3 regions of the Burkholderia sp. APQ4-4ca genome follow, and region 2 is predicted to be linked to each of the others. Evidence: predicted binding sites of a transcription regulator. Region 2 holds the regulator's gene; each other region holds the start of a gene.
The links. The regulator FliA, encoded in region 2, starts transcription of late flagellar genes. The targets are predictions, from matches to a motif close to CTAAAGTTTNNNNNNNNNNNGCCGNTA.

Region 1 (3,267 bases), on a different contig from region 2:
TTCGCGAGGTTCGACGCGGTCACGTTCAGGCGCTGCGATTGCGCGGACAGCGCCGAACCGGCGACGCCGAAGATGTTCATCAACGAAGGCATGGAGGCTCCTTGTGCTGGGTTCCGGATTCGGACGCGGCGCTTACGCGTGCGTTACGAGTTCGTCGTGATCGCGGCGATCATCGCCTTGATCTGCTGGGTCATCACGGTCATCCCGGTTTCGTAGTGCAGCGCGTTGTTCGCGAACTGCACGCGCTCGACGTCGAGATCGACCGTGTTGCCGTCGAGCGAAGGCTGCAGCGGCATCCGGTATTGCGCGCGGCCGTAGTCGTCCGACGGGCCGCCGGTCGGGATCAGCTTCACGGTGCCCGCCATGTGGCCCGGCTCCGTCGACACCATCGACATGCCGCTCGTCACGCCGGCCGGCTGCGCCATCGGCAGTTGGCCGGCGTTGCTGGGCGCGAGCCCGCCGCCCGCCTGCTTCAGCGAGCGCGCGAGCGTCGACGCGAAATCGACGTCGCGGGCCTGGTAGCCGGGCGTATCGGCGTTCGCGATGTTCGACGACAGCAGTTCCTGCCGATAGGCGCGCACGTCGAGCGCCTGTCGGCCGAACGCGAATTCCGCATCGAGTTTGTCCAGCATGTGTGCGTCTCTCCGTATGAAGCGCTGCACGCCCCTCGCACCGGATGGCGACCCGAGAGGCTTTTTTCCATGACAGCGATGGTAGGCGCGGGACGCAACCGGCAATCGGGCGAATAACGCGGCAAAGGCCCCCTCTATTCATCGTTTGCGCGACGCCCCGGCTCCCTAGAATGCGAAGCGGATCAACGGATCGGGGGCATGGCGATGACAGGCGGCGCACTTCGCGACAGCAACGGGCGGCTCACGCAGGTGCGGCGTGCGTTCGCGCTCGCCGCGGCGCTGTGGATCGCCGCGCCCGCCGCGCATGCCGCCGACGGGATGATCGTGATTCCCGGGCGCGGCGAGACGGCCGAAACCGCGCTCGCGCACGCCAATGCGGCGAGCGGTGGGCAGTTCGGCAGGAATGCGGGGATGGCTTCGGCTTCGGGCGGACAGCGCGCGGTCGGCACGGCGAGCGCCGCGACCGGCGACGGCTATGCGGCGCAACCGGCCGGCCAGATGGTCGTGACGAGCGTCCCGCCGCCGGCCGCCGCGCCGCTCCCGACCTACGCAGCCGCCCGCGCGAACGCCGGATACGGCGCGACGCCGCGCGCGGCGGACCCCGCCGCCATCGCGACGGTCATCGCCGGCACGGCCGAGCCTGCATCGGCTTTCGCGCGGCCGGCGCCGCAATCAGCGGCCTCGGCCCGCCTCGCGGCGGCCCGTGCCGCGTCGGTCGCGGCGGCCCCGCGCACGGCGGCCGCTTCCGCCAACCCGACGGCGGCCCCGGCCCAGCCGGCGACGCCGCCCGGCCAGCAAGACCCCGAAACCATCCAGCGCGCGGCGCTCACGTTCCTGCAGCAGCAGATCGCCGGCCTGCCCGGCAAGACCACCGCGACGGTCACGACCGCCTTTCCGCGCGGGCTCGCCGCGTGCACGACGCTCGAACCGTTCCTGCCGACCGGCGCGCGCCTGTGGGGCCGCACGACGGTCGGCGTGCGCTGCGCCGGCGCGCGACCGTGGACCGTCTACCTGCAGGCGAAGGTCGCCGTGCAGGCCACCTATTACGTCGCCGCGCGCCAGATCGCGCCCGGCGAGCCGCTCTCCGCGGCCGACCTGGTCGCGCGCGACGGCGACCTGACGGTGCTGCCGCTCGCGGTGATCACCGATCCCGCGCAGGCCGTCGGCGCGACCGCGCTCGCGCGCATCTCGGCCGGGCTGCCGCTGCGGCAGGACATGCTGAAGAGCGCGGCGTCGGTGTCGGCCGGCCAGACGGTGCGGGTCGTCGCGGCCGGCCCCGGTTTCACGATTTCGGCCGAGGGCAGCGTGCTCGCGAACGCGGCGCCCGGCCAGTCGGTACGCGTGCGGATGGCGGCCGGGCAGATCGTCACGGCGATCGTCAAGGACGCCGGCACCGTCGAAATTCCGCTGTAGGGACGGATCGGCCGCAAAAATGTAAAGAATTGTTTATTCGGAGCATTTCGGGTTCGCGATGCTAAAGTTCGGGCCGACCCGGCCGTTATCTGGGTCAAACCGTACAGGAAACCCATCGTGAAAATCGATTCCACTCCGAAACCGAGCCCCCTCGCGCCGTCCGGCAACGGCGCGGCCCGTGCGCCGTCCGGCACGGCCGAGTCGTCCACGCAGGCAGCCGATGCAGGATCGAGCGGCGGCGACACGACCGTGAACCTGTCGGGTCTGTCCGGCCAGCTGCGTTCGGTATCCGCGTCGGGCGGTGCCGATATCGACACGGGCCTCGTCCAGTCGATCAAGGACGCGTTGAACGACGGCACGCTGACGATCGACGCGAACAAGATTGCCGACGGCGTATTGAACACCGCCCGCGAACTGCTGCAGCAGCAGCGCCCGCAGGGCAGCTAAGCCCCGGCCTCGTGGCCGGGTCACCCGGTTTGCCGGCGCGCGCGACACCGCACGCACCGGCGCGACGAGCATGACGCGATGAGAGAAGAGCTGCTGGCCACGGTCAACGACGAACACGCGACGGTCGAGGCGTTCGCGTCCCTGCTCGTCTACGAGGAAAAGGCGCTGACGACGGCCGAGCCGCTCGAGATGCTGCCCGGCATCGTCGAGAAGAAAAGCGAACTGATCGACCGGCTCGCGCAGCTCGAACGCACGCGCGACACGCAGCTTTCCGCACTCGGCTTCCCGGTCGGCAAGAAAGGCATGGATCAGGCGGCCGAGCGCGATGCGCGCCTCGCCAGCCGCTGGCAACTGCTGCAGCAGGCCGCCGAACGCGCGCGCCAAGCCAATGCGAACAACGGGATGCTGATCCGGATCCGGATGGACTACAACGAGCGCGCGCTCGCGGTGCTGCGCTCGGCGCCCGCGCCGGCCGGCGTGTACGGCCCCGACGGACGCGTATCGGCGCTCACGCGCTGACCGGCTGACGTCGCCGCGCGGCCGCCCGGCGGCCGCGCCCCCGCCCTTCCCTTCGTTACAGCAGCGGACACGCGGTGACTTGCGTGCCGCGTTCCACGCACAGCCGCTCGTAGTCGCGCAGATACGCGCGCTCGGCATCGTCCAGCAGATCCAGATCGATCAGGTCCCAGTCGTAGCCGACCGTCACGATGTTCTCGAACGTCACGGTGTCGGGCTGCGCGTCGTCCGGCCGCACGATCACGATGTTCTCGATCCG
Region 2 (3,267 bases):
GCTCGTGCGGATGCTGGTCGACAACCTGCCGGCCGGCGACGGCGCGCAGACCTTCGAGCAGGCCGCCGAATGGGCGCAGTCGGTGCTCGCGTCGAACCTGCCGGTGCTGGACAGCGAGGACGCGCTGATGGAGCGCGGCGGCGTGTTCGCCCTGATGGGCCCGACGGGCGTCGGCAAGACGACCACCACCGCGAAGCTGGCCGCGCGCTGCGTGATGCGCTTCGGCGCGAGCAAGGTCGCGCTGCTGACCACCGACAGCTACCGGATCGGCGGCCACGAGCAACTGCGCATCTTCGGCAAGATCCTCGGCGTGCCGGTTCACGCGGTGAAGGATGCGGGCGACCTCGCGCTCGCGCTGTCCGAGCTGCGCAACAAGCACATCGTGCTGATCGACACGATCGGCATGAGCCAGCGCGACCGCGCGGTGTCCGACCAGATCGCGATGCTGCACGGCGCGAACGCGCCCGTGCAGCGCCTGCTGCTGCTCAACGCGACGAGCCACGGCGACACGCTGAACGAAGTCGTGCAGGCGTACCGCAGCGCGGGCGAGCATCCGGACCTGGCCGGCTGCATCCTCACGAAGCTCGACGAGGCGACTCACCTCGGCGGCGTGCTCGACACGGTGATTCGCTACAAGCTGCCGGTCCACTACGTGTCGACCGGCCAGAAGGTGCCGGAGAACCTGTACGTCGCATCGACCAAATTCCTGCTGAAGAGCGCGTTCTGTGTACCGCGCGACGGCTCGCCCTTCGTGCCGCAAGACGAGGACATGCCGACGCTGCTTTCCGCACTGACCGCACGTTCCACCGCCGAGCTGCACGAGGTGCGATTTGGATAAACGGATCATCGATCAGGCCGAAGGGCTGCGGCGCCTGCTGGCCGGGCGCGCGTCGCGCATCGTCGCGGTGACGGGCGGGCCCGCGGGCGTCGGCTGCACGTCCACCGTCGTGAACCTCGCGGCGGCGCTCGCGTCGCTCGGCAAGGACGTGCTCGTCGTCGACGAGCGCGCCGACGTGCATTCGGCCAGCGCGACGCTCGCCGGCGCGTGGCTGCGCGACGGCGAACGCACGCGGGTGGCGGCCGGCTTCGGCCTGTGCGGCGCCGCGCGGCTCGCGCGCGCCGGCTACGGCGACGCGCAACTGAGCGACTTCATCGACGGCCCGGCCGACATCGTCCTCGTCGACGCGCAGCTCGGAGCCGACGGATCGTTGTCGGCGCTCGCGCGCGAAGCGCACGACGTGCTGATCGTCACGCGGGTCGCCGCGCAGGCGATCACCGAGGCGTATGCGTGCATGAAGCGGCTGCATTTCGCGCACGCGTTCGCGCAGTTCCGCGTGCTGACCAATCAGGTCGCCAGCCACGCGGACGCGAAGACGGCCTTCGACAACCTCGCGGGCGTCGCGAGCCGCTACCTGACCGTGTCGATCGCCGACGCGGGCTGCGTGAGCGCCGATCCGCTCGTCGAGCACGCCCGCGAACTGATGCATGCGGTGGTCGACGCGTTTCCGTCGTCGGCTGCCGCGCGCGACTACCGGCAGATTGCCGCCGACCTGTTGTACTGGCCGATGCGCCCGGGTTCGGGCGCGGGCCGCGCGGTCCATGCCGGCGGCAAGCCGTCGTATGAGGCGGGCGCGGCACACGCCGCGTGAGCGCCACCCGAAGGAGGGAGCCATGATGTACAACGCTCAAGGAAAGATGTCCCAGGCCGACGTGCTCGCGCAATATGCGCCGCTCGTGCGCCGCCTTGGACTGCAGCTCGTCGCGAAGATGCCGGCGAGCGTCGATCTCGACGATCTGATCCAGGCCGGCATGATCGGCCTGATGGACGCGGCCGGCCGCTACAAGGAAGACCAGGGCGCGCAGTTCGAGACCTACGCGACGCAGCGGATCCGCGGCGCGATGCTCGACGAGCTGCGCAGCAACGACTGGCTGCCGCGCAGCCTGCGCAAGACGTCGCGCGAGGTCGAGCACGCGGTGCACCAGGTCGAGCAGCACCTCGGCCGCTCGGCGACCGAGACCGAGATCGCGCAGCACCTGAACATGCCGCTCGACGAATACCAGGGGATGCTGCAGGATCTGCACGGCAGCCAGCTCATCTACTACGAGGATTTCGATCGCGCGGCCGACGACGAGCCGTTCCTCGACCGTTATCGCGTCGATCATGCCGATCCGTTGTCGGCGCTGCTCGACGAGCACCTGCGCGAGGCGCTCGTGGAGGCGATCGAGCGGCTGCCGGAGCGCGAGAAGCTGCTGATGTCGCTGTACTACGAACGGGGCCTGAATCTGCGCGAAATCGGCGCGGTGCTCGAGGTGAGCGAATCGCGCGTGTGCCAGTTGCACAGCCAGGCCGTCGCGCGCCTGCGCGCGCGGCTGCGCGAACAGGCGTGGGTCGGCGCCGAGTCCTGACCCCGGCGTCCTGCCCCGTTGGCCACGGCCGCGCGCGCCGCGCCGCGCGCGTCTCGTGCCTACGCATCGTCCTTGCGCATTTCGCGCGCCGATTTGCTACAATCCCCTCCGTTTTCCGAGGAGCGTTGCGACGGGCCATCAGTGTCCGCCAGGCTCGGAGAGCTTCACCAAGCAGCCGTGCGGCGATTTTCCCGCCGGCCCCGCTTCCTGAACGGCGCTCACGTCACCAATCTAGAAACTTTTTAGAAAGGAGGGCGTGATGAACGCCATTATCGATTCCAAGGCTTCCCACGATTACGTCGTCGCCGACATGGCGCTGGCCGGCTGGGGCCGCAAGGAACTCAACATCGCCGAGACCGAAATGCCGGGCCTCGTGCAGATCCGCGACGAATACAAGGCGCAGCAGCCGCTGAAGGGCGCGCGCATTGCCGGTTCGCTGCACATGACGATCCAGACGGGCGTGCTGATCGAGACGCTGAAGGCGCTCGGCGCGGACGTGCGCTGGGCATCGTGCAACATCTTCTCGACGCAGGATCACGCGGCGGCCGCGATCGTCGAAGCCGGCACGCCGGTGTTCGCGTTCAAGGGCGAGTCGCTCGACGAATACTGGGAGTTCTCGCACCGCATCTTCGAATGGCCGAACGGCGAATTCGCGAACATGATCCTGGACGACGGCGGCGACGCCACGCTGCTGCTGATCCTCGGCGCGAAGGCCGAGAAGGACCGTTCGGTGATCGCGAAGCCGACCAACGAGGAAGAAGTCGCGCTGTACAAGTCGATCGCGGCGCACCTCGACGTCGACGCGAACTGGTACTCGAAGCGCCTCGCGCACATCAAGGGCGTGACCGAGGAAACCACGAC
Region 3 (3,267 bases), on a different contig from region 2:
GCCAAGCTTAACCGGATCGGCGCCGCGCGCCCATCTGCCGTTCGGCCGGCTATCCCGCCAAAAGGGCTTCCGCTATGCTGGCGCGATCGAATCGATACTGAAAACGAGGCAGACGATGTCGCAGCGGTGCAACTGGGTGAAGACGGAAGCGGACGCTCACTATCACGATACCGAGTGGGGCATGCCGTCGCACGACGATCGCCATCTGTTCGAAATGCTGATCCTGGAAGGCGCGCAGGCCGGGCTGTCGTGGTCGACGATCCTGAACAAGCGCGCGGGCTATCGCGAGGCATTCGCCGATTTCGACGTCGATGCCGTCGCGCGCTTCACGCCCAAGCGCATCGAGAAATTGCTGGAGAACCCGGGCATCGTGCGCAACCGCGCGAAGGTTGAATCAGCGGTGACCAACGCGCGCGCGGTGCAGCGCATCCGCGAAGAACATGGGTCGCTCGCCGCGTTCCTGTGGTCGTTCGTCGGCGGCACGCCGATCCAGAATGCGTGGCAGTCGTACCGCGACGCGCCCGCCTCGACCGAGCAGTCCGACGCGCTCAGCAAGGCGCTGAAGGCGTACGGCTGCAAGTTCGTCGGCTCGACGATCTGCTATGCGCTGATGCAGGCGACCGGCATGGTCAACGATCACGAAGCCGGCTGCCCGTGCCATGCGCAATGCGCGGCGCTCGGCGGCAAGCAGCCGGCACGCCGGCGCAAGGCGGGCTGACGCGCAGGCCTGAGCGCGAAGATCGACTTCCGAACGCCGCCGCACCGCCGGCCATCGGCCGAAACAGTCGCGCCGCAACGGTCCGGGGGCTTTCCCGGCCCGCAAAAGCAAAACGGCGGAGCGGCCTCTTTCGAGGCACACTCCGCCGTTTCGCGGCGAACCGTCAGATGCTCTTAGTGGAGCTTCTTCGGCAGCATCTGGCTGCGCAGGCGCTTGTGCAGGCGCTTGACGGCTGCTGCCTTCTTGCGCTTGCGGACTGCGGTCGGCTTTTCGTAAGACTGGCGCTCACGCAGTTCAGCGATCAGGCCATTTTTTTCGATAGCGCGACGAAAGCGGCGAATCGCCACTTCGAACGGCTCGTTTTCTTTCAGAAGAATCGTCGTCATGTCGTTCCTAAATTGCTTAAACGGTCAAAAACGTAGCGGCCAAGCGCCACGCACCGGCCATCCGAGCGTCCCCACAACAGGCGAAACGAGCGGAAATACGGCCTCGGAGGCCGGAAAAGAGAGGCGGAAAGCACCGCGAGTACGCTTCACAACCGCGTGCAGCGCCGCGTTTGACTGCCAGCAGACATGCCGAAACCGGCAAAGGCGTGACAGAAAATCTCAATTCAGCCCGCCATCATAGCAGGGAATCACAGACAAAACCACCCTTTTGTCGGTCACCGGCAAACGTTCCACCCCATCTCGCGATTCTCGCGCCACGGCCACCACGCCGCCCGCCATGCCCGGCGCGCCTTCGCGGCAAAACCGGCCCTTCCGTCCCGAATTTCCTCAAACATCCCTCTAAAGTTTTCGCCGGGTGCCGCCGTCAACCAGGAAAGGCGGGCAGCGCCAGACGCAAAAAAGCGCCACGCCGAAATCAGAACCTGTCTGTATCTCAGGCATTTTCCAAAACGAGGAAGCAAATGCTGAACATCAACACCAACATCCTTTCGCTGACGACGCAGACGAATCTGTCGGGCTCGCAAAGCGCACTGTCGCAAGCAATCAACCGCCTGTCTTCGGGCAAGCGCATCAACACCGCTGCTGACGATGCAGCAGGCCTGGCGATCTCGACGTCGCAAACGGCGGCAATCAATGCGCTGACGCAAGGTGTTGCAAACGCGAACAACGGCATCTCGATGATCCAGACCGCCAACGGCGCGCTGCAATCGACGGTCGACAACCTGCAGCGTATCCGTACGCTGGCGCAACAAGCAGGCGACGGCTCGCTGGATTCGAGCGCCCGCGCGAACCTGCAAGCTGAAGTGACGACGCGTCTCAGCGAAATCGACCGTGTCGCATCGCAAACGACGTTCAACAGCCAGACCATCCTGGGCGGCGCCGGCAGCGTCACGTTCCAGATCGGCGCAGCAGCGAACCAGGTCGTTACCGTCGACTTCGGCACGGCGAACTGGAACAGCACGGGCATGAGCGTGAACAGCCTGAGCGTCGCCACCCAGTCGGGCGCGCAATCGGCGATCACGGCGATCGACGCGGCACTGAAGCAAGTCAACACGTTCCAGGCAACGCTGGGCGCAGCACAGAACACGTTCCAGGCTGCGATCTCGACGACGCAAACCCAGGCAACCAACATGACCGCCGCTCGCTCGCAGATCACCGACGCGGACTTCGCGACGGAAACGGCGAACCTGAGCAAGGCGCAAGTGCTGCAACAAGCTGGTATCTCGGTTCTGGCGCAAGCGAACTCGCTGCCGCAGCAAGTCCTGAAGCTCCTCGGCTAATCGAGCAGCACCCGCGGCGGGCCACGTGCCCGCCCGCCTCCGGGCACGGCGGCGTCGCCATGCGACGCATCGCGACGCCGCCGAAACCGCCCGGACCGGAATTCTCCAGGGAGGCACGCCTCCCTCTTTGCATTGAACCGCGGCGCCCCGCCGCATCGCGCACGTTGATTGCGCGGACGACCGGAGCAACGGCATGGCCACCACGACCCCCGTCAGCAGCACGGACATCAGCACCATCCTGGCGAATGCAGGTCAATCGATCATCAGCGGCGCGACGAATTCGACGCTCGACGTCAATACGCTCGTCACGACGCTGGTGAACGCGAAGACGGCCGGGCAATTGCAGGCCCTGCAGACCCGGCAGACGAACGACAATACGCAGCTGTCCGCGATCGGCCAGCTGAAGGGCGCGCTGTCCGCGCTGCAGACCGCGCTCACCGGCCTCTCGGACGGCACCGCGCTCGGCAGCCTGGCCGCGACGGCGAGCGGCACGGGCATCGCGACGACGATCAAGAGCGGCAGCGGCGCGGTGGCCGGTTCGTATTCGGTCAATGTCACGCAGCTCGCGACCGCCAACAAGCTGTCGTCGGCCGGCGTGACGTCGGCGGACACGATCTCGGCCGGCTCGCTGAGCATCACCTTCGGCAGCAACCCCGCATTCAACGTCAACGTGGCGGCCGGCGCGTCGCTGTCCGACATCGCGTCGTCGATCAACTCCGCGTCCGGCAATGCCGGCGTCACCGCGTCGGTCATCACCGGTTCGGACGGCCAGCATCTCGTGATGCAGTCGAACGCCACCGGTGCGGCCAACACGATCTCGATC

Region 1: the regulator FliA is predicted to act here: its motif matches at 2,107-2,133, upstream of flgM (flagellar biosynthesis anti-sigma factor FlgM).
Region 3: the regulator FliA is predicted to act here: its motif matches at 1,505-1,531, upstream of AC3IFE_RS22890 (flagellin domain-containing protein).

Annotation. Positions count from the first base shown of each region.
Region 1 covers NZ_JBYQCG010000111.1:45,264-48,530, reverse strand. The annotation lists gene flgC (flagellar basal body rod protein FlgC) at 1-92, opposite strand, end outside; gene flgB (flagellar basal body rod protein FlgB) at 144-632, opposite strand; gene flgA (flagellar basal body P-ring formation chaperone FlgA) at 837-2,045, shown strand; gene flgM (flagellar biosynthesis anti-sigma factor FlgM) at 2,163-2,492, shown strand; gene AC3IFE_RS14050 (flagella synthesis protein FlgN) at 2,571-3,011, shown strand; gene AC3IFE_RS14045 (M24 family metallopeptidase) at 3,067-3,267, opposite strand, start outside.
Region 2 covers NZ_JBYQCG010000240.1:40,024-43,290, reverse strand. The annotation lists gene flhF (flagellar biosynthesis GTPase FlhF) at 1-838, shown strand, start outside; gene AC3IFE_RS31265 (nucleotide-binding protein) at 831-1,649, shown strand; gene AC3IFE_RS31260 (RNA polymerase sigma factor FliA) at 1,672-2,406, shown strand; S-adenosyl-L-homocysteine riboswitch at 2,518-2,633, shown strand; gene ahcY (adenosylhomocysteinase) at 2,666-3,267, shown strand, end outside.
Region 3 covers NZ_JBYQCG010000215.1:23,210-26,476, forward strand. The annotation lists gene AC3IFE_RS22880 (DNA-3-methyladenine glycosylase I) at 116-718, shown strand; gene rpsU (30S ribosomal protein S21) at 892-1,104, opposite strand; gene AC3IFE_RS22890 (flagellin domain-containing protein) at 1,626-2,444, shown strand; gene fliD (flagellar filament capping protein FliD) at 2,638-3,267, shown strand, end outside.